Regions from separate parts of the Paraburkholderia sp. BL6669N2 genome, predicted to be linked through region 1. Evidence: riboswitches for the same ligand, from Rfam matches in the RefSeq annotation. Region 1 holds a riboswitch; the other holds the start of a gene.

The links. Region 1 has a riboswitch for manganese ahead of B0G80_RS15570 (sodium:calcium antiporter). Riboswitches for the same ligand answer to the same signal wherever they lie in the genome.
Region 2: linked by a shared signal. The riboswitch ahead of B0G80_RS03425 (TMEM165/GDT1 family protein) and the one ahead of B0G80_RS15570 (sodium:calcium antiporter) in region 1 are both predicted to bind manganese.

Annotation. Positions count from the first base shown of each region.
Region 1 covers NZ_QUNA01000001.1:3,399,627-3,411,106, reverse strand. The annotation lists gene B0G80_RS15595 (oxidoreductase) at 1-295, opposite strand, end outside; gene B0G80_RS15590 (UvrD-helicase domain-containing protein) at 605-2,695, shown strand; gene B0G80_RS15585 (cytochrome c5 family protein) at 2,817-3,719, opposite strand; tRNA gene B0G80_RS15580 (tRNA-Arg) at 3,994-4,069, shown strand; gene B0G80_RS15575 (porin family protein) at 4,422-4,985, shown strand; yybP-ykoY riboswitch at 5,081-5,257, shown strand; gene B0G80_RS15570 (sodium:calcium antiporter) at 5,354-6,364, shown strand; gene B0G80_RS15565 (HAD family phosphatase) at 6,434-7,501, opposite strand; gene B0G80_RS15560 (transporter) at 8,456-9,430, shown strand; gene B0G80_RS15555 (bifunctional 2-polyprenyl-6-hydroxyphenol methylase/3-demethylubiquinol 3-O-methyltransferase UbiG) at 9,599-10,336, opposite strand; gene B0G80_RS15550 (phytanoyl-CoA dioxygenase family protein) at 10,342-11,127, opposite strand; gene B0G80_RS15545 (GNAT family N-acetyltransferase) at 11,161-11,480, opposite strand, start outside.
Region 2 covers NZ_QUNA01000001.1:767,290-778,769, forward strand. The annotation lists gene ilvD (dihydroxy-acid dehydratase) at 1-629, opposite strand, end outside; gene B0G80_RS03415 (DUF1571 domain-containing protein) at 905-1,600, opposite strand; gene B0G80_RS45660 (hypothetical protein) at 1,680-2,030, shown strand; gene B0G80_RS03420 (hypothetical protein) at 2,151-2,888, shown strand; yybP-ykoY riboswitch at 3,040-3,226, shown strand; gene B0G80_RS03425 (TMEM165/GDT1 family protein) at 3,232-3,822, shown strand; gene B0G80_RS03430 (low affinity iron permease family protein) at 4,001-4,474, opposite strand; gene B0G80_RS03435 (GFA family protein) at 4,786-5,190, opposite strand; partial or broken gene B0G80_RS03440 (helix-turn-helix domain-containing protein) at 5,445-5,992, shown strand; gene B0G80_RS03445 (hypothetical protein) at 6,077-8,734, opposite strand; gene B0G80_RS46340 (hypothetical protein) at 9,348-9,893, opposite strand; gene B0G80_RS03455 (TolC family protein) at 10,098-11,480, opposite strand, start outside.

The sequences.
Region 1 (11,480 bases):
ACGTGACCGGTTTGTCCACCACCACGTGCTTGCCCGCTTCCAGCGTGCGGCGTGCCAGGTCGAAGTGCGTGTCGTTCGGCGTGGCGATCACGATGCAGTCGAGTTCATCCAGCGCCAGCAGCGCGTCGAGGTCGGCCACCACCTTCGTGTGCGGATAGTCGGCGAGCGCGCACTCGGGCTGGCTCGTGGCAATGGCCGCGACGCTCGCGCGGCCGCAGTGCTCGATCACCGGCGCATGAAAGGTCGCGCCGGCGAAACCGTAACCCATCAATCCAATCTTCAGCGATGCGGACATGCGTGTCTTCCTGCAAAAACGGCGCGCCGCTTTGCCACCGCGGCGACGGCGCGCAACACCGCAATTGTGGCATGTCCTGGAGGTGGACCGTCAGCGTCGTCGTGAGCGTTTGTCGCCGCTATCCGTCAACACAATCGTGTTAACATCGCTCCTCTCGCGCGAACCGCAGCGGGCCGGAATACCGGCGCACCGCGCGGGGCGCCCGTTCCAGCTGCCGGGGCTGCGCAGCATGCCCCCGGGCCTCCGGCCGGCGAATATGCTGCCACGCCCTCAACCGCTGCTTTCAACCGCAACACCCATCCACTGACGATGTCCGCAGGCCTGAACCCCGCTCAAAATGAAGCGGTCCGTTATCTCGACGGTCCGTGTCTCGTGCTCGCCGGCGCAGGTAGCGGCAAAACGCGCGTGATCACGCAGAAGATCGCGCACCTGATCGAGGCCAAGGGCTTCGAGCCGCGCCACATCGCCGCCGTCACGTTCACGAACAAGGCCGCGCTGGAAATGCGCGAGCGCGTGGGCAAGCTGCTCGAAGGCAAGACGCTGACCACGCCCGGCAAGGAAGGCCGCAAAGTGCCCGTCAACCAGTTGACGGTCTGCACCTTCCACTCGCTCGGCGTGCAGATTCTGCGGCAGGAAGCGGAGCACGTCGGCCTGAAGCCACAGTTCTCGATCATGGATTCCGACGACTGCTTCGGCATGATCCAGGAGCAGGTCGGCTCAACGGACAAGGGCTTCATCCGCAAGATCCAGTCGATCATTTCGTTGTGGAAGAACGGCATGATCATGCCGGAGCAGGCGATCGCGATCGCCGCCAACGAGGATGAACATCAGGCCGCGATCGTCTACCGCAATTACGTGGCGACGCTGCACGCGTATCAGGCAGTCGATTTCGACGACCTCATCCGTCTGCCAGCCGAACTCTTCGAAAAGAACGAGCAGGTGCGTGACCGCTGGCAGAACAAGCTGCGCTATCTGCTGATCGACGAGTATCAGGACACCAACGCCTGCCAGTACGAACTGGTGAAGCTGCTGGCCGGCAAGCGCGCGGCGTTCACGGCAGTGGGCGACGACGATCAGGCGATCTACGGCTGGCGCGGCGCGACGCTCGAAAATCTCGGCCAGCTGAGCAAGGATTTTCCGAAGCTGCATCTCATCAAGCTGGAGCAGAACTACCGCTCGACGGTCCGCATTCTGACCGCCGCGAACAACGTGATCGCGAACAATCCGAAGCTGTTCGAAAAGAAGTTATGGTCCGAACACGGCATGGGCGACACGATCACCGTCACGCCATGCAACGACGAAGAGCACGAGGCCGAGTCCGTGGTGTTCCGCCTGTCGGCGCACAAGTTCGAGCGGCGCGCGAATTTCCGCGACTACGCGATCCTGTATCGCGGCAATTTTCAGGCGCGCATTTTCGAGCAGGTGTTGCGGCGCGAGCGGATTCCGTACGTGTTGTCCGGTGGCCAATCTTTCTTCGACAAGGCCGAGATCAAGGACATCTGCGCGTATCTGCGTCTGATCGCCAACGCGAACGACGACCCTGCGTTCATCCGCGCGATCACGACGCCGCGACGCGGCGTCGGCAATACGACGCTCGAGGCGCTTGGCTCGTTTGCGGGCCAAGCCAAAGTGTCGCTGTTCGAGGCGGTGTACATGGGCGGCATCGAGGCGCGTCTGTCGCCGCGGCAGATCGAACCGATGCGCGTGTTCTGCGATTTCATGCAGCGTCTCACCGATCGCGCCGAGAAGGACGCCGCCGGCACGCTGCTCGACGAACTGATGGACGCGATCCACTACGAGGCCTATCTGTACGATGCGTTCGACGAACGTCAGGCGCAGTCCAAGTGGCAAAACGTGCTGGAGTTCATGGAATGGCTCAAGCGCAAGGGCACCAAGGCCGAGCCCGCGGGCGCCGCGGCCGATGAAGCCACCGGCTACGACACCGCCGACGGTCTCGGCGACACCGGCAAGAGCCTGCTCGGGCTGATCCAGACGGTCGCGCTGATGTCGATGCTCGAAGGCCGCGAGGAAGATCCCGATGCGGTGCGTTTGTCTACGGTGCATGCGTCGAAGGGCCTGGAGTATCCGCACGTGTTTCTGGTCGGCGTCGAGGAAGGCATCATGCCGCATCGCGGCGGTGCGGACGACGAGCCGATCGACGACGCGCGCATCGAAGAAGAGCGCCGACTGATGTACGTGGCGATCACGCGTGCGCAGCGCAGTCTGCATCTGAACTGGTGCAAGAAGCGCAAGCGCGCGCGAGAGACGGTGGTGTGCGAGCCGTCGCGCTTCATTCCCGAAATGCTGCTCGACGACGCCCCGCCGCCGACGCCCGAAGAAGCGCCGATGTCGCCGAAAGACCGGCTCGCGAGTTTGAAGGCGCTGTTGCAGAAGCCTTGAGTGGCGCTGAGAACCTTGAGTTCGCGTAGGCCCGTTTGCCGGCCGAGATATAAAAAAATCCCTGCAACGCGGCGACGCGGTGCAGGGATTTTTTAGTGCTGCGGCAAACGCCGCGAGCGTTTTACTTCACCGCGCTGACCATGTAGTCGACGGCGGCCTTCACATCCGCGTCGGAAGCTGTCGAGCCGCCCTTCGGCGGCATCGCGCCCTTGCCGTGCAGCGCGTAGTTATAGACCGTGTCCATCGGCTCTTTCAGCCGGGGTGCCCAGGCATCTTTGTCGCCGAACTTCGGTGCGTTCAACACGCCGGCCGCATGACAGGCCTGGCAAACCTGCTGATACAACGCCTTGCCTGCTTGTGACGCGTCGGCGCTTTGCGCGCCGCCCGCTGCCGGCGCGGCCGCTTGCGGCACGCTCGCCATGGCGGCCATCGCTGCGGCGGCCTGAGCCGCACCCGCGTCGGAAGCGCCGGCGGGCGCCACTGCCGCCGCACCGGATGCCGCAGCTGCTGCTGCGCCCGCTGCCGGCTGAGCCGGTTCAGGGAAACTGCCGCCGGAATTGTTGGCCATGTAGGCGACCGCGCGGGCGATTTCGAAATCGCTGTAGTCGTCCGGACTGGTGCCGCCGCGCGGGGGCATCGCGCCTTTGCCGGAGAGCGCCGTGTGCAAAAGCGTGTCGAAGCCCTGCGCGATGCGCGGTGCCCAGTCGGCGGTATTGGTGAATTTCGGCGCGCCTGCGGCACCCGACGCGTGACACGCGGAGCACACCGCCTTGTAGACTTCCTCGCCGGACTTGTAGACGCGCGGCGCGTTGGCGTCGCGAATGTCGACCTGGGCGAACGGCTTGATGCGGGCGGTGACCTCGGCTTCGGAGAGGGAGTCGGTGCCGGCGCCGGTGCGCGTCGAATTGTCGACGTAGATCACTAGCAGAACGATGATGACGATCGGTACCGCAAAACTGGCGATGATTGCGGCGACGAGCTGCCCGGGGGTTTTGATCGGGGCTCCGTGTGGTGCTTCGCTCATGCTTGTCTCGTCTCCGTGGGTATGTGAGCGGTACAGCGTGACGGCAACTTCTTGTTCTTTAATCAGGCACGGACGATTATAGACGGAACATTTCGGCGGCGGCGAGGGGCGCGGCGCGGTGTTCAGCAGGCGTTTACCCGCATCGCGCGGGTTGTGCGAAAGACTGCGGAGACCGCCATTCAGGCCGTCCGGTGGACGGTACGGCGGAAACCGGGTATCCTTTCGGTCTCGCTTTGGCGTCGCATCCGTTCTGGTGCCGCGCATTCGTGTTGAAGCGCCCGTAGCTCAATGGATAGAGTACTGCCCTCCGAAGGCAGGGGTTGCTGGTTCGATCCCAGCCGGGCGCACCAAAAAGAGTCGATCTCGCTCAAGGGCTTACGCAATATGCGCTAAGCCCTTTTGTTTTTTACGGTCATGTCGTGTTCAGACGACTGCCGCCTAAGCTCCCACATTCCTGCAAATAATCGTCCCTCGACGCACTGCGTACGCTCGCATGCGCTTTGCAGAACGCTTTGCAGAATTATCCTAGAAACGTCCGCTTTGTCTGTATTGAAACTAAGAATCGGACGTTTGAACGTCTTCATGCGGAAATTTCCCATTGCCCCACCCTATCCTCTTAATTAGCATGTTTTGTTCATGCAAATTGCATCGCGTGAATATCCCCGAAGCGGCATTTCGACATCGCTTCACTGATTAATAAAGGTGTCGCGATCTATCCGCGCGCCGATCGTTTTATTGCAGGTCATGTACAAAATAACCCGGCTGATTTTAACCGCATCGATCATGATGCTATCCAATCTCGTCCACGCGCAATCGGCGGCGCCTCAAACAGGTGCAAGCGAGTTTGCCGGTCCCTATGTGGGTTTCAAGTTGGGTGTGAACACTTCCGATGCTTCAGGCGTTCACAGTAAAGCATCGCACACCACGGTTTTTCCCGGTTTCATGGCGGGATATAACTTCGATGTCGACCGTTTCGTCGCAGGCGCCGAAGTTTTTGCCGATCTGCATCATGGCTCGACAACCTATAAAGACGGCGGAATCGATGCGAAATTCGGCATGCCGTTCAATCAGTTCATGCCATATGTCCGTATTGGATTGACAACGGATTGGCCGAACATCCGCCCTCACTGGGGTTTAGGCGTCGAATATAAATTCGCTAAACACGTGAGCGCGGTGGGCGAATGGACAACCGACACCAGCAACCACGACGGCACCCGAAGAACGAATAACAGCTTCACCATCGGTGTGCAATATCACTTCAACTAACGTGCTGGATTCGCAACTGCGCGACTAACCGATCGGACTCGAACAACCGCCTTCCCCGCAACAAGGTTGTTGAAAGCGCCCGCTGCCGTTAGAATCCCCCGGTCACTGGGGAGTAGCCTTCCTTCATGCCTTTGAAGGAGAGCGCGTCAACATACTTGGCCTGCGGGTCATGGCGCGTTCGACCGGGTCGGTTTGGCGAGACCATTGACGCACTGCCTCGTTCTGGTCGGACGGGCGGCGGTGCGTCATTGGTTTGTCATCTACGTCCGACCGCGGAGTTGCCCTGTGAAAAATCGTCGCATCCAGCAAGTCTCCCCTCTCGTCCGTCCGCCGCGCCTCTGCTTCTGCCTGTCCGCGGAGCGCCGCGCATGACCGGTCTCCTGTTCGAACTTGCCATCATGCTGGTCGTCATTCTGGTGGCGGCCGAGCTCTTCACCAATGCACTCGAGCATCTGGGCGAACGCCTCAAGATTTCCGAAGGCGTGACGGGTTCACTATTCGCCGCCGTCGGCACGGCGTTGCCCGAGACGCTCGTACCGCTGCTCGCGATCGCCGGCGGCACGACCGATAACGTGGTCAACCAGGAAATCGGCGTCGGCGCGATTCTCGGTGCGCCGCTGATGCTCTCCACCCTCTCCACCTTCCTCATGACGCTCGCGATTGTCGGCTCGCGCGGCGCGCGCGGCTGGGTCGCGCCGGAGCGTACGGGTTTCACGCGCGACCTCAACTATTTCCTGTGTGCGTTCTTGCTGGCCGCCGCGGCGATGTACGTGCCGCATGAGCAAATGATCGTACGCGCGCTCTTCAGCGTGGCGCTGGTCGGCGTGTACGTCACCTATGTGGTGATGACCTTCCGTGCATCGAATGATCTGGTCGATGCCGGCCACGGCACTGAAGCGCCGGGCAAGATGCTGATCTCGCGCCTCGGCGTGCCGACCAACCTCGCGACCATCGTGGTGCAACTGGCGCTCGCCGTCGCGTTGCTGGTGTGGGGCGCGGAAGGCTTCATCCATGGTGTGCGCGGCGTCTCGCAGGCGCTCGGCGTGTCGCCGTTGCTGCTCTCTCTGCTGATCATTCCGATCGCGACCGAGCTGCCCGAGAAGGTCAACAGCATTCTCTGGATTCGCCGCGGCAAGGACACGCTGGCCTTCGGCAACATCACCGGTGCGATGGTGTTTCAGGGCACCTTGCTGCCTGCGATCGGTATCCTGCTGACGCCGTGGGTGCCGCGTATCGAAGTGGTGACCGGCATCGTGATCACGCTCGCCGCCGCTGCGTGGCTGCGGATCAATGTGCGTGAGCGCGGCGTGCCGGTGTGGGCGTTACTGGTTTGCGGCGTGCTCTATGCCACGTATCTGGCGATCACGCTGAGCCGCTAGACGAGCCGCCGGCGACAGGTGAATCAGTCGCAGAAGGCCGCTCGCCCGACGGCCTTCTGAGTTTCAGGTTCAGTTCGGCCGGGCCGTTGTCGGCGCTGCGGTCGCTGGCGCGCCGTCCGGCTTGAACACGACTCTCCAGTCATCTTTCATATCGACGACAAGCCAGCCTTTCGCGCCGGCGTCGTCCAGACCTTTGTCGAGTTTGCCGCTCTTCGCCGTGCGATCGTATGCGTATTCGCGTTCCGCGTCCGTGTGATGCACGAGCGCGGCGAGGCGCGGGCCATCGCCTGCCGAGGTCCATTCGAGCATTGGCCCGTCGCCATCCGCGTTACCGAACGCGATCACCGGACGTCTGCCGATCACGCGCTCGATGGCGAGCGGTTTGGCCGAGCCGTCGACCAGCGTGTCGACTTGTGCGAGGCGCGTCAGCGAGACCGCACCGTTGCTCTGGCCATACCGATACTTAACGGTGCTGCCGATCAGCTGCTCGGGCGGAATGCCGTACATGCGTTGGGCGACGTCGCGGGCGAACTCGGCGTCGCCGCCCGTCACCAGATAGGTCTTGAAGCCGTTGGCGCGCAGATAGGCGAGCAACTCGAGCATGGGCTGATATGCGAGATCGGCGTAGGGCCGGTTGAAGTGCGGGTCAGCCGCGGAATCGAACCATTCGCGCACGAGTGCGGCGAACTGATCGCCCGTCATGCCGGCGTGGGCCGCCGCCAACACCCGCATCGAGCCGCTGTCGCCGCTTGCCGCCACACTCCTGAGATTGCCTTTGAGGATCGAGCGAAACGGCTCCTGACGCTTCCATTCCGGATGCCGTCCGGCCACCGTCTTCACACGTTGCAGCGCGAACACCAATTGCACCGAAGCGGGCTGCTCGGGCCACAGTGTGCCGTCGTTATCGAATACGGCGATCCGGTCGGCACGCGGGATGAAGTCCTTGGACTCGGGCGTAGTCACGAGCGTCACGAAGTCGACAATCGAGCGTTTGGTCTTCGTGTCATTCCATGACGCCAACGCGGCGGCCGTCGATGCGCCGGCCTGCGACACCCCGTCCTGTCGCGGCGTCACGGCACAGGCAGAAAGAAGGACAACGGTGAAGGCGATGCAGTACCGGTGCAGCGTGCGAATCATGAAAGCCTCATCGAAAGCGGTGGGACGAACTCAAGCGAGCGCCAGTCTAATGGGCCAAAGGGTTTATTGCAGCCGTTGTGGGATTTTTTCGACATTGAGGCTTGAGCCTGCCTCGGCAAAACACAATGCCGATTGAATAAGCGGACAAGCCGGTCGCGACCGACCTGGCTTCTGGCCGTGTTACAAATTTATCTCCGTGATTTCAGAAATCGTTGCTAGTATTCCTAACGATGTCAGCGTGGTGAATCTTCTCCTTTCCGCATGCTTCGTTTGATGCGGCGTCTCTCGTTTGAAGGACCGCTCATGCAAGCCCCGTACTCAGCTGCGCCACCTTTCCAGACTGTTCAAATGATATAACGCGCTTCATTTGCGCGATGTGGCGTCCGGCCGCGCGTAGTTGCCCGAATTCGCAAACACGCGCGAAATCAATTGGACTTGAATCGCTCACCCGAACGCCATTCCTTTGAAATGATTTTTCGTCGGGGAAAGGCGGGTGCACGCCTGGAAGAAATACCCATAAAACAAGGCTCGATAATGGGTTACCGTTGCGCGTTTCGGATGAGGACGTTAAACGCCGCTGCGTTCGCGCGGTCGCGGGTCTTGGCTCAGGCATCCGCCGCCGACATCAATAAAGATAATCACTCGCTCAATCTCGCCGTCCCATTCAACATCCGTAACCACTACACGCCGAACGTGTTCGACACCGTGCTCGACCACAGCTGGATGTTCCCACACGGCAGAGCGCTGAGGCGCGCATGGACGACCTGGACATCGACATGCACAGGAAGGCGGCGACATGGGTGACGATGGCCGTGCTGGCGTCGGTCGCGCCGCCAATTGTGCGCGAAGCCTGATGCCTGCGCACACGCGCGCGGTGTGGCTTGCGGACGCAGGCTGCTCAGATGCGGTGCCGGAAGAGTGAGAATGCCGAACATCCATTCGATGAGGACGATTATGAGTCAACCTAACTGTTTGTTCGCAGCCGGTCGGCTCGTTGCCGGATTGTGCAAAGGCGCGCTTCTGACCACCGTCGGCGTGAGCCTCTCCCAGACGGCGTGGGCGACGGAAGGCGGCATAGGCCGTCCGATCACCGGCCAGCAGGTGACGCCGTACGGCGGCATCGTGCCGCCCACCAGCGACTGGATCGTGTCTGCCGCCACGATCTATTACGAAGGCTCGCTAAGCGCGAGCAAGTCGATTCCGATCGCCGGACAGGTCACGCAAGGCGTCAATGCGAAGGCCGAATACACGATCCTCGCCGCAGTCAAGACGTGGGGGATTACCGTGGGCGGCTGGAACTTCGCGTCGTCGTTCGGGGTGCCGGTTCAGTACACCAACATCTCGTCGTTTCATGGTCGCTTGCCGAACGACCACGGCACCCAGTTCGCCGATTTCTTCTTTACGCCAGTCATTGCCGGCTATCACCTGACCAAGACCGACCACGTCGCGTTGAGCGTGCAGATCTACGCGCCGACCGGTGCGTACAACTCGAACCGGCTTGCCAATGCCGGACAGAACACGTGGACCTTCACGCCGACAATCGCCTATACGAAATTGCTGCCGAAGGAGAACATCGAACTGTCGTTGAATTACGGCCTCGAGTTCTATACGCCCAATAAGGACACCCACTATCACAACGCACCAGTCAGCGTGCTCGATCTGCTCGTGCTCAAGCGCTTCAGCAGCGGCTGGGGCGTCGGCGTGGTGGGCGGCTATATCCAGCAGATCGGCCATGACAGCGGCGGCATTGCGGATATTGTCGGTGGCGACCAGGGTCATTCCGTGGGCCTCGGGCCGATGATCACGTGGTCGGGCAAGGTGCAGAAAACCCCCATTTCGGCTGCGCTGCGCTGGGTCAACGAATTCAACACCAGCAATCGGCCGAAGGGTAACGCGGTGCAATTGTCGGTTAATGCGACGTTTCAGTAACGTCGCGGCATGCGAGGTGTGAGGCGCTTACTTCCAGGCGAGCAAGAAGCGGGTTCGCGCGGCATTGCGGCTAACAAGGACACTGGGCGCGCCGGCGCGCGGAACAACGGCAACGCAAGGATGCGGAGGGACATCCGCGGGGCGCCTTCGCAGCTGGACCGAAATCGATCAGCCGCCCGTGCCGCGCTCGCAGATCGCATATACGCTCGAGCACAAGTCGGGATAGACACGCCCGAGCTCAAAACAGCCGTCCAGATACTCTCTGGATATGATGCCGGCCTGCAATGCCGCATCGATCTGGAAGTTGGCGAGGCCCTTGAAAAAGACCCCGCCTTCGGTGACCGGGCGAAGCTTTGCCGCACGCAGATCGGCTCGCAGCGTGTCGATTGAATACGTCACGCGATGACCGTGTGCGGCTTCGGCCGCCGTCACGGCCGCGTGATGGTCGATCAGCCCCATGTTGACTGCGATCTGCCGCGATCCGGCGCGCGCATTTGGCGCGGCCACGAACAGGCGGCCGCCTTTCGATAGCCAGTTGCCGATCCGGCTCAGGACTTCGACCGGATGATCGAGGTGTTCGAGCGTATGAATCAGGAAGATGTTGTCGTAGCGTCGCGCGGGTTCGAAAGTCTCGAACGTCGAGTGATGGAATTTGACGGTGCCTTTCGTCTTGTCCGACGCAACGGCAATGCAGTCTGCCGATGCCTCGACGACTTCCAGTGAATCGAAGCGCTGTGCCAGGAGTCGCGTGAAGTTACCTTCGAAGCATCCGAGTTCGAGCGCGTTGCCGCCGACGACGAACGGTGCGAATGTCCGAAGCATGTATTCGTGCATCAGATAATCGAAGTCGTAAGCGTAGCGATGTTCGGGATGATCTTTCGCTTCCGCGTCGTAGTCTCTGTTCATGGTCGTCAATCCTGTCCACGTTGATAGAACCGCTGCTCAACCGGCACATAAAACTCGTCGAGCGACTCCGGCACCCGGGCGTTGAAGCCGAGCACCTGGCGCATCCATGCGTTGCAGCGGTCGAGATTGCGGTATCCGAATAGCCGCGCGTAGTCGAGCTGCGGCTTGAAGAAGGGGCTGGTGAACGTCAGTGTCAGCGCACGGCGCGGCGCATCGGTGGTATTGCGGCCGGTGGCGTGCCACATGCGGGAATCGAACAGCAGAACCGAACCGCGCTTTCCGGTCGCCCGCGCAGCCTGCGCGTAGAAATGCTCGTCGGTGGGCTGCTGCTGGAGATTTTGCGAGTGCGAAAGAATATGCGTCGCGCCATTGGCCAGCGTGAAATCGTCGAGCATCACCAATGCGTTCACCATGAAGCGCCGCGAGTCGGAGCCGAAACGGATATCGCGGTGCACGTTCTGCACGTAAGAGCGCGAGTCGCGCTCGTTGATCACGCCGCCGTACGAATTCAGAACGAAGTTGCCTTCGAAGTATTCTTTGAAAAGCGGCTCGAGCGCTGAGAATTGCGCCAGCAATTCGACGTAGCTCGGGTCATCCATCAGCAGATGATGCAAAGTGCCGGCGCTGTTTTCCAGCACGCCGTTGCGTCGCCTGATCTGGTCGCGCAACGCGAGCGAAGGACCGAGCGCCTTCACCAGCGAATCGAGCAATTCGGTGTGAATCAGTCCGGGGAGCACCGTCCATCCCGCTGTGGCGAGTTCGGTGTGGTGTCGAGCGTCAATCGTGTTCATGAATGGAGCGAGGTAACGGCAAAAGCAAAAGGCTCAGTGTCGATCGGCGGCCAGAATGGCCATCGGCATGACGTCGAGATAGCGGTCGCCTTTGAAGACGGCCTGGCGTAAAAGACCTTCGGCGCGAAAGCCCACTTTCTCGTAGAGCGCGATGGCGCGCGCATTTGACGCGAGCACGGTCAGCGAAATACGGTGGAGGTTGAGGTCGCCAAATGCGTGCTCGAGCGTCTGGCGCGTGGCGGCCTCGCCAATGCCTCGGCCGCGAGCCGTCTCGGCGCCGACCTGAATCGAGAACTCCGCGCAGCGGCTCACCCAGTCGATGCCTAGCAGATACGTCACGCCGACAACTTCCT
Region 2 (11,480 bases), 2.6 Mb from region 1:
AGGCAGTTCATCGAGTTCGCGGTGAACATGCCCGAGCACGAACCGCACGTCGGGCAGGCGCTGCGCTCGATTTCCGCCACTTCGGCGTCGCTCACGCGGGAGTCGCCGGCCTTGATCATCGCGTCGATCAGGTCGATCTTCGCGATCACCTGGCCGTCCGTCGGCGATTTGACCTTGCCCGCTTCCATCGGACCGCCGGAGACGAACACGACGGGGATGTTCAGGCGCATGGCGGCCATCAGCATGCCCGGGGTGATCTTGTCGCAATTGGAAATGCAGACCATGGCGTCGGCGCAGTGCGCGTTGACCATGTACTCCACCGAGTCGGCGATCAGTTCGCGCGAAGGCAGCGAGTACAGCATGCCGCCGTGACCCATGGCGATGCCGTCGTCGACGGCGATGGTGTTGAATTCCTTGGCGACGCCGCCGGCCGCTTCGATTTCCTTCGCGACCAATGCGCCTAGGTCGCGCAGATGCACATGGCCCGGCACGAACTGCGTGAACGAGTTCACCACCGCGATAATCGGCTTGCCGAAATCACCGTCCTTCATTCCGGTGGCACGCCACAAGGCGCGCGCGCCGGCCATGTTGCGGCCATGGGTCGAAGTTTTCGATCGATAGTCAGGCATCTGTGTCCTTCAGGGTATGGGGGGCGTCAAAAATTGGAATTGTGCCCAGACCGGCCGCTGCGCCGTTCGCGGGCAGCGACGCCACCGCGTTTGCGCGCAGGCGGCCGCCGGCGTTGACGCGCGCGCGTGGCTGGGAAGGTACGAATAGTGCGAGAGGACGGGTAAGACGTCCAATATATTTTTCTGGCGCAATTAGGTCGGAAAAGATATTACTGGAAGATGGGGCGAGACGGGGACGCGGCCGTCGTGTAAACGCTTCCCGGCCGCGCTTAGCGTTAGCGGAAACCGTATTCGGGGTTACGTCGGTCGAAATCCGCTTCGCTCCAGTGGCGCGGCACGACGTCTTCGAAGCGGATCAGCTCCAGCAGCCCGCCCTGCTCGTCCCACGCGGCTTCGCCGCTGGGCCATGTGTGCTGAAGATCGAACAGGAGTCGCACCCGTGGTGCGTAATGCGCGGGCGGTCCCGACGGGGCCGTCCATGTCCACGCCAGCAACCGCGTGCCGTGCGCGTTCATGAGTTCGATGCGGCTCGGCTTTTCGCTGAGCCCCTCTTCACGAAAACTGCGCGCATCGTGCTCGACGGTGCGGGCGATGAACTGCAAGCCCAGATCCCGGACGCTATGGCGGGACTGCGCGTGCGCGAATGGACCGTCGACGGCGACTTTGCCCGACACGACATGCAGCCGGCCGCCAAGATGGCCGACGATGCTGTCGGGGTCCGTGGTTTCGTCGTAGACGATCTCCTGTCCCGCATGGGCGCCGCCGGGCAGCCATTTTGCGTAGACTCTTCGCGGGCTGTCCTGATATCGGATCACCATGTGATCGGGCCGCTCCGGCCATCTTCCTGAGACGCGCTCCTGCCGGAACATGCTGTATTCGTAGGCGTCGTCGGGAATCATGGTCTTCGCGTACTCGACGAAGGCGTCTGGCTTCATCGCGTCCATCAAGGCAAGGATCTGATCGTCGGTCAAAGTCAGTATCGAGTGGTTTTCGATCCGCGTGCGCAACGACGCCGCCTGTTCGCGAGCCGGAAGACAGCGGAACTCGTCGATGTCCGCATCCACGGTACGCGACGCGCCGGCATCCACGCATCCCGCCGATGTGGCGGCCAAAGCCGGCGCCGTCGCGCTGGCCGGTTGCGCAAACGCGCCCATCGAGACAGCCAGGCAGGTCAATGCGAGCACGTACAGCAACAGCCGCGCGATTGCGGGCCATCCCGCAGCAGGCCGAATGCGCCCGCGTACCGGGTTATCGGAAATGCCAGATCCGCAAAACGTCATGGTTCGATCCGTGCTGATTGACCGGCGTTTGAAGGGTTGCCCGAGCATGTTGCATGCGTCGGTCGCAATGGGTGGCCCTGCCCTGATGCCGGACTCGAATGACGCGGCGTCGATAACCTGAATAAACGGCTCGCGCCGCCGCGCTATTCCAATCGTGTGACGTAAAGGGTTGCGCGAAAGATGGAATAGGCGGTGGCGCCGGATCGTTTAGACAGCATGTCCGAATCACCGGCAGACATCAATGAACATTCGACAGCAGCAAATCGTTCGGCCTGTCGGCGCAGCGCTACTGACGGCATCCGTCGCGTGGCTCGCGGGCTGCGGAGGCGGAGGTGGTGGAAGCGGCACCTCGATGGTTTCGATCGGCGGCACGGCGGCAACGGGTAAAGCGCTGGCGAACGCGACGATCAAGATCGACTGCGCGCGAGGCTCGATGTCGGTCGCGGCGGATGCGAACGGCAACTTTCACGCGACGCTCGGCGCCGTCATGCCATGCATGATCGCCGCGACTTCAGGCGTGACGATGCTGCATTCCGTTGCGTTCGCCGGCGGCACGTACAACGTCACGCCGGAGACGGATCTGCTGGTGTCGTATCTGGCGGCGCAACTCGGCACGAATGAAAGCGGGCTGACAGCCGGTTTCCCGGTGAACTCACAGTTCCAACAGGTGCTGGCGAATCAGACCGACGTCCTGACTGCGCAGGCCGCGGTCGTTCAGAATCTGCGGCAGACGTACGGTGTGGCGCTATCCACGCCCAGTTTCCTGACCACCGCCTTCACTGCCGGTCAACCGGGCGAGGACAGCGACCTCGAAGCACTCCTCGCGCGCGGCGTCATCGACGCGAATGGCGAACCGGACACCGCCGCCGTCGCATTGATGACGTCGGCGGGGGCGGCACATCCGTTAATGGCAGCGCCGAATAGCGGCACGGGCGGAGCCGGAGTCGGCGGCCTTGGAAGCATGGGCGGCATGATGTGAGATGCCGCCTGGCCGGTTAGTCATGCTCAAGTCTCCGTTTAGCGAGTCCGCCGATCTCGATGAAGCGCGCGAGCGCATCTCCGGTGTGATATTCATGCAGGAATTCGGAAAGCCGACGATTTGCCTTACTCGACCGAGACACTGTAGAATCGCCCCTCTCATTGGGGAGTAGCCGCCTCGACCGCAATGCTCGAGGGTGCCCGTCAACATACTTGGTGGTCGACAGACCGCCATGGCGCGCACAGCACTATGCCTGGCAAGACCGGTGACTCGCATTCCGACCTGACCGGGTCGCCGGAATGCGTGTCATCGCGTACTGACTGCGCGGCCCGGCCCACAACCTATGCAATCGTTCCTCGTTTCGACCAGCGTGGTCGGTCTAGCCGAAATCGGCGACAAGACACAACTGTTGTCTCTGGTGCTGGCCGCCAGATATCGCAAGCCCATTCCGATCATTCTTGGCGTCTTTGTCGCAACCCTCATCAATCATGCCGCGTCCGGCGCATTGGGCGCATGGCTTGCCAGTGTTCTGAGTCCCTCGATCCTGAACTGGGCAGTCGTCGCATCGTTTGCCGTCATGGCCGTCTGGATTCTGATTCCAGACAAACTCGACGGTGCCGAGGCGGTGTCGACCACGCATCCGATGGGCGTGTTCAGCACCACGGCGCTAACGTTCTTTCTCGCTGAAATGGGTGATAAGACGCAGGTTGTCACGATCGCTCTGGCCGCTCGATTTCACGAATTCTTCGGGGTGGTCGCCGGCACCACGCTCGGCATGATGCTGGCCAACGTGCCCGTCATCTACCTGGGCCATAAGTTCGCTGATCGCCTGCCGACCAAAGCGGTCCACATTCTGGCGGCCATCATCTTCGTAGTCCTGGGCGGCTTTGCTCTCAGGACGGCGCTGTATCCGCATGAGCACCCGCTGTTCTAGTTCGAAGGTTGTTTGATACGCGTGCGGCGCGCGTGCGACAAAGCGCGAAGGATGCATTGCCGAAGTATCTCGGCGTGGCGTTTGCCTTCGAAAAAAACGGCGCGCACGGTTTCGAACTTGGTAATGGCAAGCGTGCTTGTATCCGGCGATGGGTAGACAGTCAGTGCGTGGGTCGCACTCAGCGGCCCTTGTTCTGAGCATCGCCAGCGGACTGAGTCGACAAACGTAGGTAAGCTGCCGCAAGTCTTCGGATTTCTTCCTCGGACGCGTCCTCGATCCCGATCAGATTGTTGTTCGCTGCCCGATGCGAGGACAGCAGTTCATTCAGCTTCAGATGCAACGCGACGCTGTCCTTGTTCTGACTCTGCTGAATCAGAAATACCATCAGAAAGGTGATGATGGTGGTGCCGGTGTTGATGACCAGTTGCCATCCGTCCGAGTAGTGGAAGATGGGGCCGGTCACGACCCAGGCGACGACTGTCAGCACGGCAAGGCAGAACGCCGCGGGTGAGCCGGCCCATCGCGTGACGAGGCTTGCAAAGCGGTCGAACACGCGCGTTAAGGGATGACGGCCGGCATAGGCGGGGCTCGAGGTGTCGGGAACGGTGTCGAGTTCGTCCGTGGGCGAAGGCGCGCCAGGTTGTGTAGTCATGAGCGGCTCCAGAAGGTTGGCGTGTCTTCCCTCCGCAAACTTCATGCCGCTTTTGGTTGAATCGTTTTGCGGCGATAGAGATGCCCGTCGGCATTAATCGCCTGGTTTCATCTGCAGCCGTGCGGATCGCGCTTTGGCAACCGACCTTGTAGTTCTTACCCGGCGACAGCAACTCTCAAATGCCCATAACGGAGGGATTACCTGACGGCTAATCAAAGCGAGCACATTGAGTTAGACACCCGCCGACGCCGACGACCGTAGCGTCCACGCCGCAAAACTATCACTCTGCCCTTATCGCTTTCGTGCGAGCGTCATGCTCTGCCTTCGCTATATTCGGCACGCACCCCGACGGGCAGCCAAGGCTCTTTGTGGCAACACCAAAGCTCATAGCTCGGCTCATACAGGCCCACACGGTCAAAGGCTCCAAGCGGAAGATCCAGTTCGTCGCTGTCGTTGCTTTCCATGAAAGCGACCGACCCGCATGTCGGGCAAAAATGCCTTCGCGCCCCGGGCGAACTCTGCCACGCCTGTGTAGAACCGGACAACTCCACAGCGCCTCGTTCGAACATGGCGTATCCGCCAAACACGTTGCCATGTATTCGCCGACATGTCATGCAGTGACATATCGACACTCGCCGAGGGCGCGCGGTGACGCGAAACCGCACCGCGCCGCATGCACATCCGCCGGTTTGTTCGACTGATTCACTCTGCGTCATCACTACGCCCTCCTTCGGAGTCCGAGTGCCGTGCGCCATCCTTTACTTGTCGCTCTCTTCTCTTCTTTGGAATGTTCGCGCCCGATGCGCGCGCTTGGTTCGGACGTGCGGCTGAACGTTTTTTAATCGAGCAAACGGTATGCCGGTCGCCGCTAGACCCGCCGCGTGGCAACCGCCTGCTAGTGTTCTGTTCTGTTGTTAACTAATCTATGTTCCCGTAGCATGTTGGTATCGACGGAACGGGAGATACCAGCATGCCCATGGGACGACCGAAGGCCGAACTGGTGTTGAGTGAAGATGAGCGCTCGCAACTGACTTCGATAGCGCGTTCGCGCTCGATTTCGGCGGCGCTGGTCACGCGTGCGCGCATCGTGCTGGCGGCTGCTGCTGGTGAACCCACCAGCGTCTTCAGCTCACGCGCGCCACGGTGGGCAAGTGGCGTATCCGGTTCCTGGAGCATCGCATCAACGGCCTGTATGACGAAGTACGTCCCGGCAAGCCGCGCACGATTGACGGTGAGCGGCTGGCTCAACTGATTCACAAGACCCTGCACACAAAGCCGGCGGATGGCTCCACGCACTGGAGCGTACGCACGATCGCCGCCGAAACGGCTATCTCGCCGACGAGTGTGCATCGTTACTTCAAGCTGCTCGGCGTGCAACCGCATCGCAGCGAAAGCTTCAAGCTCTCGACCGATCAATTCTTCATCGAGAAACTGCGCGATGTGGTCGGCCTGTACCTGAGCCCGCCCGAGAATGCCTTGGTCTTGTGCGTGGACGAGAAGAGCCAGTGTCAGGCCATCCTCGAAAAGCTACACAGACTTTGTTCGCGATTCAGCGGAACGGAACACTAGCTCAGGCTGGACAGCTGGCTAGCGTTCGCTACGTCAGTGCGCGGACGTTGCGAACATGGCGCTGACGTTGGGCTGAAGCACGCCGGCCAGATTCGCTGAAGCAGAAGCGGGAACCGCATACGCCGCCATCGCCGCCACGAGCGGGCTCACACAGACGTCGTCGCTCGCGGCGGCAGATTGATCCGCAGTCAGCCCGGACATGCCGGCGCCGTTGTACGCCAGATTTACTCCTGCCATCTGGCCGGTCATACCGTTTGCAAAGCCAAACGAGCCTTGTACAACGATCTGGTTACCATTGTCGTTCCGGTTCACCACCGTGCCCTGCAGCTCCAGCGACGTGATCCCCAACTGGCCCAGGCTATAAAGCTGGCCACTCTGGAACCGCCCTCTCCCGGTCGTATCGACCCAGACCTTCAGATCGCTCCACAATGCATCGGACGCGGTCAGTGCGCTGCCGCCCTCGCCATCGACCTGCTGGGCCAGCGTATTGAGTGCATCCATACCGGCCACGAGCTGGCTGCCCTGCGTGACGGCCGTCGTGTTATCCGGGTCATTCGGGTCATAGACGAGGTAGCCCTCGCCGGCTGTACCCCAGCCCGTCTGCACCGGCTGCCCATTGCTGAGCAAGTCGAAGGTCGCGGGCGAGCTCGCAAGCGCGGTGGTCTGCACCGCACCGCCATTCAGGTTGAGCACGATCGGGTCGTCATCGAACCACGAATCGTCGTCGTCCATATCGTAGTCGTCGTCGTACCCGGTGTCGTACGAGTCGTTGCTGCCCGACCCACCCATGTACCACGACCCCGAACTGAAGTACTCGGTCTCGGCGCCGGTCGTCGTGTTAAATATCGCACCAGACGTCTGCACGCCCGTCGAAGCATTGAAGTAGTCGATCTGCGAGAAGTAGCTGCCGCCCGTAGATATCAGCTCCTCAGTAGCGTAAGGGTCCACGCCGTCGAAGAGGGAGAGCATGTTGACCGCGCCCGTGACGGAGTTGAACGCCTCAGTCTCCGTTTCCTTGCCGGCCGTGTTGAACAGGGACACCTGGCTGGCGTACGAACCCGACGAGCCGAACTGGTCGTACTGCGACTCCAGCCCGGTGGACGTGTTGAAGTACATCGCACTCGACTCCTGCCCGCTCGTGGAATTGAACGTGTCCTGCTGCGTCTCCTTGCCAGCCGAGTTGTACTGGTAAATCGCGTTGGCATACGTCGCACTCGGGGTGAACGTCGCCATCTCCGTCATGTAGTTATTGCTTGTCGTGCCCGCATACTGCTGGAACTGGGTCTCCTGACCCGATGAATTGAACACGACGTTCGACGTTTCAGCACTATTTGCGGTGCTGTAGTTGACCTGGTTGGTCTCGTAGTTGTTGCCAGTGGTCCCACTAAAGTAGATCCCGTCCGTTTCCTTGCCTGCCGCGTTGTACTGGAAGTCGGTCGTCTCGAGGCCGTTCAACGTGCTGAAGCTGATCTGGTCGGTCTGATAGTTGTTGGACGTGGTGCCGGCATATTCCTGGAGACCCGTTTCCTGACCAGAGGCATTGAACTGGTAGTTCGAGACCACGGCACCGTTGGAGAGGCTGAAGTTGTACTGGTTGGTCTCGTAGTTGTTGCTTGTCGTGCCAGCGTAGTCCTGCTCGTCTGTCTCCTTGCCCGACGAGTTGTACTGGTAGTTCGAAGTGACCGCACCGTTGGAAAGGCTAAAGTTGTACTGGTTGGTCATGTAATTGCCGGTAGCCGCTCCGGCGAATACCTGGTCGTCGGTTTCCTTGCCCGATGAGTTGAACTGGTAGTTCGAAGTCTCGGCGCCGTTTGCCGTGCTGTAGTTGACCTGGTTGGTTTCGTAGTTATTGCTCGCCCTCCCGGTGAAATAGATGCCATCGGTCTCTTTGCCGGCCGAATTGAACTGGTAATCCGACGTCTCCACGCCATAAAGCGTGCTGAAGTTGATCTGGTCGGTCTCGTAGTTGCCGGTCGCCGTACCCGCAAACACCTGTTCTTCACTCACCTGGTTAGCCGAATTGAAGATGACGTTTGACGTCTCCGCGCCATTGGTCGTGCTGAAATTGTACTGGTTAGTTTCGTAATTGTTGGTCGTTGTGCCAACAAAGACTTGCTCGTCGGTTTCCTTTCCCGAGCTATTGAACTGGTAGTCAGAGACCTCAACGCCATACAGTGTGCTGTAGTTGATTTGGTCGGTCTCGATACCATTTGAGTAGTCTATCGCTTCAGACTCGTTTCCAGTGGATGCATTTATCAGCTGGTCTTGGGTCATCTGGCCAGATGTGTTCCACGTCTGATACTCGGTCTGTTCTCCCTGTGAGTTGTAGAACGACCTGCCTTCCAGCTTCCCATTCGAGTCGCTAAAGCTCTCGGTGATTTGACCCTGCGTGTCCTGAATGAACGCACTACTTTTGTCGAGATTGACAATAGTGCTAGTGAAGTTATTTGCGGAAGTGTACGTGTCCGTGCCGTGACTACCGTCCGTAGACGTCCACGAGTCGCTCAGGAGCGTTCTCTGGCCATTTGTGCCGGGAGTGGAGTACTGCCCGGTGATTGTGCAAGTGTCCTGGACACTATTGCCACAGGCCTCTGTCGTGGTAATAGTGGCGCCGCCGTTCTGCGCCTCGATCTGATTCAGAATCGCGGCAGCGGCACCTGCGTCCCACTCCGGCAACGATAGAGCTTGCATGAGAGCACCGGAGTTGATCCCCGCATACGTCAAAGCTCCATTGATATATGAAATGCAATTATTACCAAATACTCCTTGAACACCAAAAAATCCACCTAATACGTTGTATTCGGTGTTTATTGTCGGCAACGAGGAGTTGACGGGACCTCCCGGAAGCCCGGCATTTGCGAGCGCCTCGTTCTGTGTGTTTTGCCCGTACGCAATGAGGGCTTGCACCTGTGCGTCGGTAAGCGGAGCGCTCTGCGTGAAGTAGCGCCCCTGATAGACGGTAGAATCGTTGCTAACTACCTGTCCCGCTCCGAATGGCGACCCTTGCGTTATTGGGTCAAATCCAAAAGTATACGAATTTCCGCTACTATCGGTCACTGTATACCAGACATGCCCAGGCAATGATTGAGTGGATTGACCAGTTTCCGGGTCAATTTCATTGGTTCCGGGGGCTGCTATGTTAATGGTCAATGTTCCAGACATGATTTATCTCCAGTTAGTTTGCATAACTAATTTAACGGCGGTTTACAAGAAGGCCTACAGCGACTACATCCTCACAACAGCGAAGCTCTAGCGAGCCTCACGCAAGCAGCTAGTTAGGTATGACGTACAACACGTCGTTTTTTTATTTGACAATGTATCCGCTACATATGGCTGTTTTGAATCCATCGAACCGCGGATCACCGTCAATTGTCTGAACCGATACCGTATAGTCGCCAGGCGGTAGTGGGTAGGCATCCAAGGTAAAGGACTTGGCTGGACGCGCCATGACCTTTCCTTCGCCGTAATCTCTGTAGACGATTTCTTCACGGAAAATATTTTCGTTATCGTCTCGCCAAATAACTTTCACCGTGATTCCGCGATGAGGCTTTACTGGCTTGTTATCGCCAGAATATATGTAGTCTTTTCCCGTCAGGCTCTCGTAGAGCTGCATGTATCTTTCAGAAGCCTCATGATCGTGGAGATCTTTAGGAGGAAGGAGCAACAAAGCCACTTCTGTAGACGTGTGACGAGTCAACGCGTACCTCAGTCTGGAGACGTGAACCTTAAGGTTCGCAGTGTCTCCAGATTTCGTGAGGTCGATATATGTCAGGTCGTCTGAGTTCTCCGCATGAGCGATAGAAAGAGAAAGACATGAAAGAAGTAAAATTATTGGTCTCTTGAGTTTCATCTGGCTTTGGCGGTCGTTTCGGGAGAAATGAAATCGTTCAGTACTGTTCCTGCTTTCGGTTCGCAACGTCACACAAGCCGCGGGTTCCCTCCTGCGTTTCGTGATCGTCCAGGCTGTCCGGCATTGTGCTATCGCTGAAGCATCGTCAGAATGAAAGGAGATTTGCCGACTGAGGCGCTTCCATGCAGTCTGGATTTACCCATTTCAACGAACATCGTCTCGCCCCAATATCCCAAGCTTCGACGCGAGATCCACCCGTGCGTTATCCCAATCTGCCAACGCCTGCACCCGCCTTTGCTTCGCGTTCGCCAGCGCCCCCTGGGTGTTCATCAGTTCGAGGATGTTCCCCACTCCCGCGTCGTAACGCTGTTTGGCCGCTACCCATGAACGCTGCGCGATCGTCAGCAGGTTCGCGCTGTTCTGCGCGTTCTTCGTCGCCCCGGTCAGCGTCTGGTAACTGCTCCACACATCCAGCGCCACCTGCCTCTGCGCATCCGCAATGGCATCCTCCTGCCGTTCCGCCTGCGCTTTCGCCTGGTCGATCTGGTAGTTCCGCCCGAAGCCCTCGAACAACGGAATGCTCACCTGCACACCGATATACGCGTCATGTCCCGTCGATGAATACGTCGCCAGGCCCAGTCCCATGCTCTGCGGCTGATTGTTGCGGCTGTACTTCGCCACGAGACTGATACCGGGCAGCCCCTGCGCGCGCGTCTGCGAAACCTTCGCGAGTGCCGCCTCGTACTGCGCCTGCGCCGCGCGCACCGAGGGATGCGTCGCCTGCACGTCGCGGATCATCTCCGCCACCGGGTCGCTGAACGTATGGTCTGTTTGCGCGCCTTCCGTCACCCCCGGCACCTCCATCGGCACATCCGGCGTGAGATTCATGTCCGCCGCGAGCGTACCCAGCGCCGTCTGCGCATCGCTTTCGGCCTTCGTCAGGCTGAACACCGCCTGTTCGTGCTGCGTCTGCGCCTGCAAGGCATCGGTGATCGGTGCGACGCCTTTATCCACGCGCGCCTTCGCCGCGGTCATGCTCTGGCGTGTCAGCGCTTCCACGTCCTGCGCGGCTTCCAGCTCGCCGATCGCCGTCTGCGTCGCGTAGTAGTCCTTCGCAGCCTGCGCAAAAAAATCCTGCAGCGTCGCGTCCTGGGTCGCACGCGCCGCGTCGAGCAGCGCGTTCGCGTTCCGCAGCGCCGCCTCGCGACCGCCGAAGTCGTACAGCAGCCAGTTCAGACTCACGCCCGCCGTGCGCGTGAAGGCGTTGATGTCCTCGCTGAGCGCCGGATGGTTCTCGATATCGACGACCGAGCTTTCGCGCACGCCCTGCCAGTTTGCCGATATCGTTGGCAGGTACGCCGCGCGCGCTGTACCCACGCCTGCTGCCTGCGCCTTGACCATCGCCCAAGCCGCGCGTGTCTTCGGGTTGTTGCACAGCGTGCGTTCGACCGCTTCCGCCAGGCCCAGGGGCCGCGCGGGCGGTCCACTGAATTCGCAGACCGGCACGATGGCGCCGCCTGCCGTCGCCGAGATGTTCTGCTCCGCGCCCAGCGGGTCGAACGCGTGCGCATTAAGGTTGAACGCAGC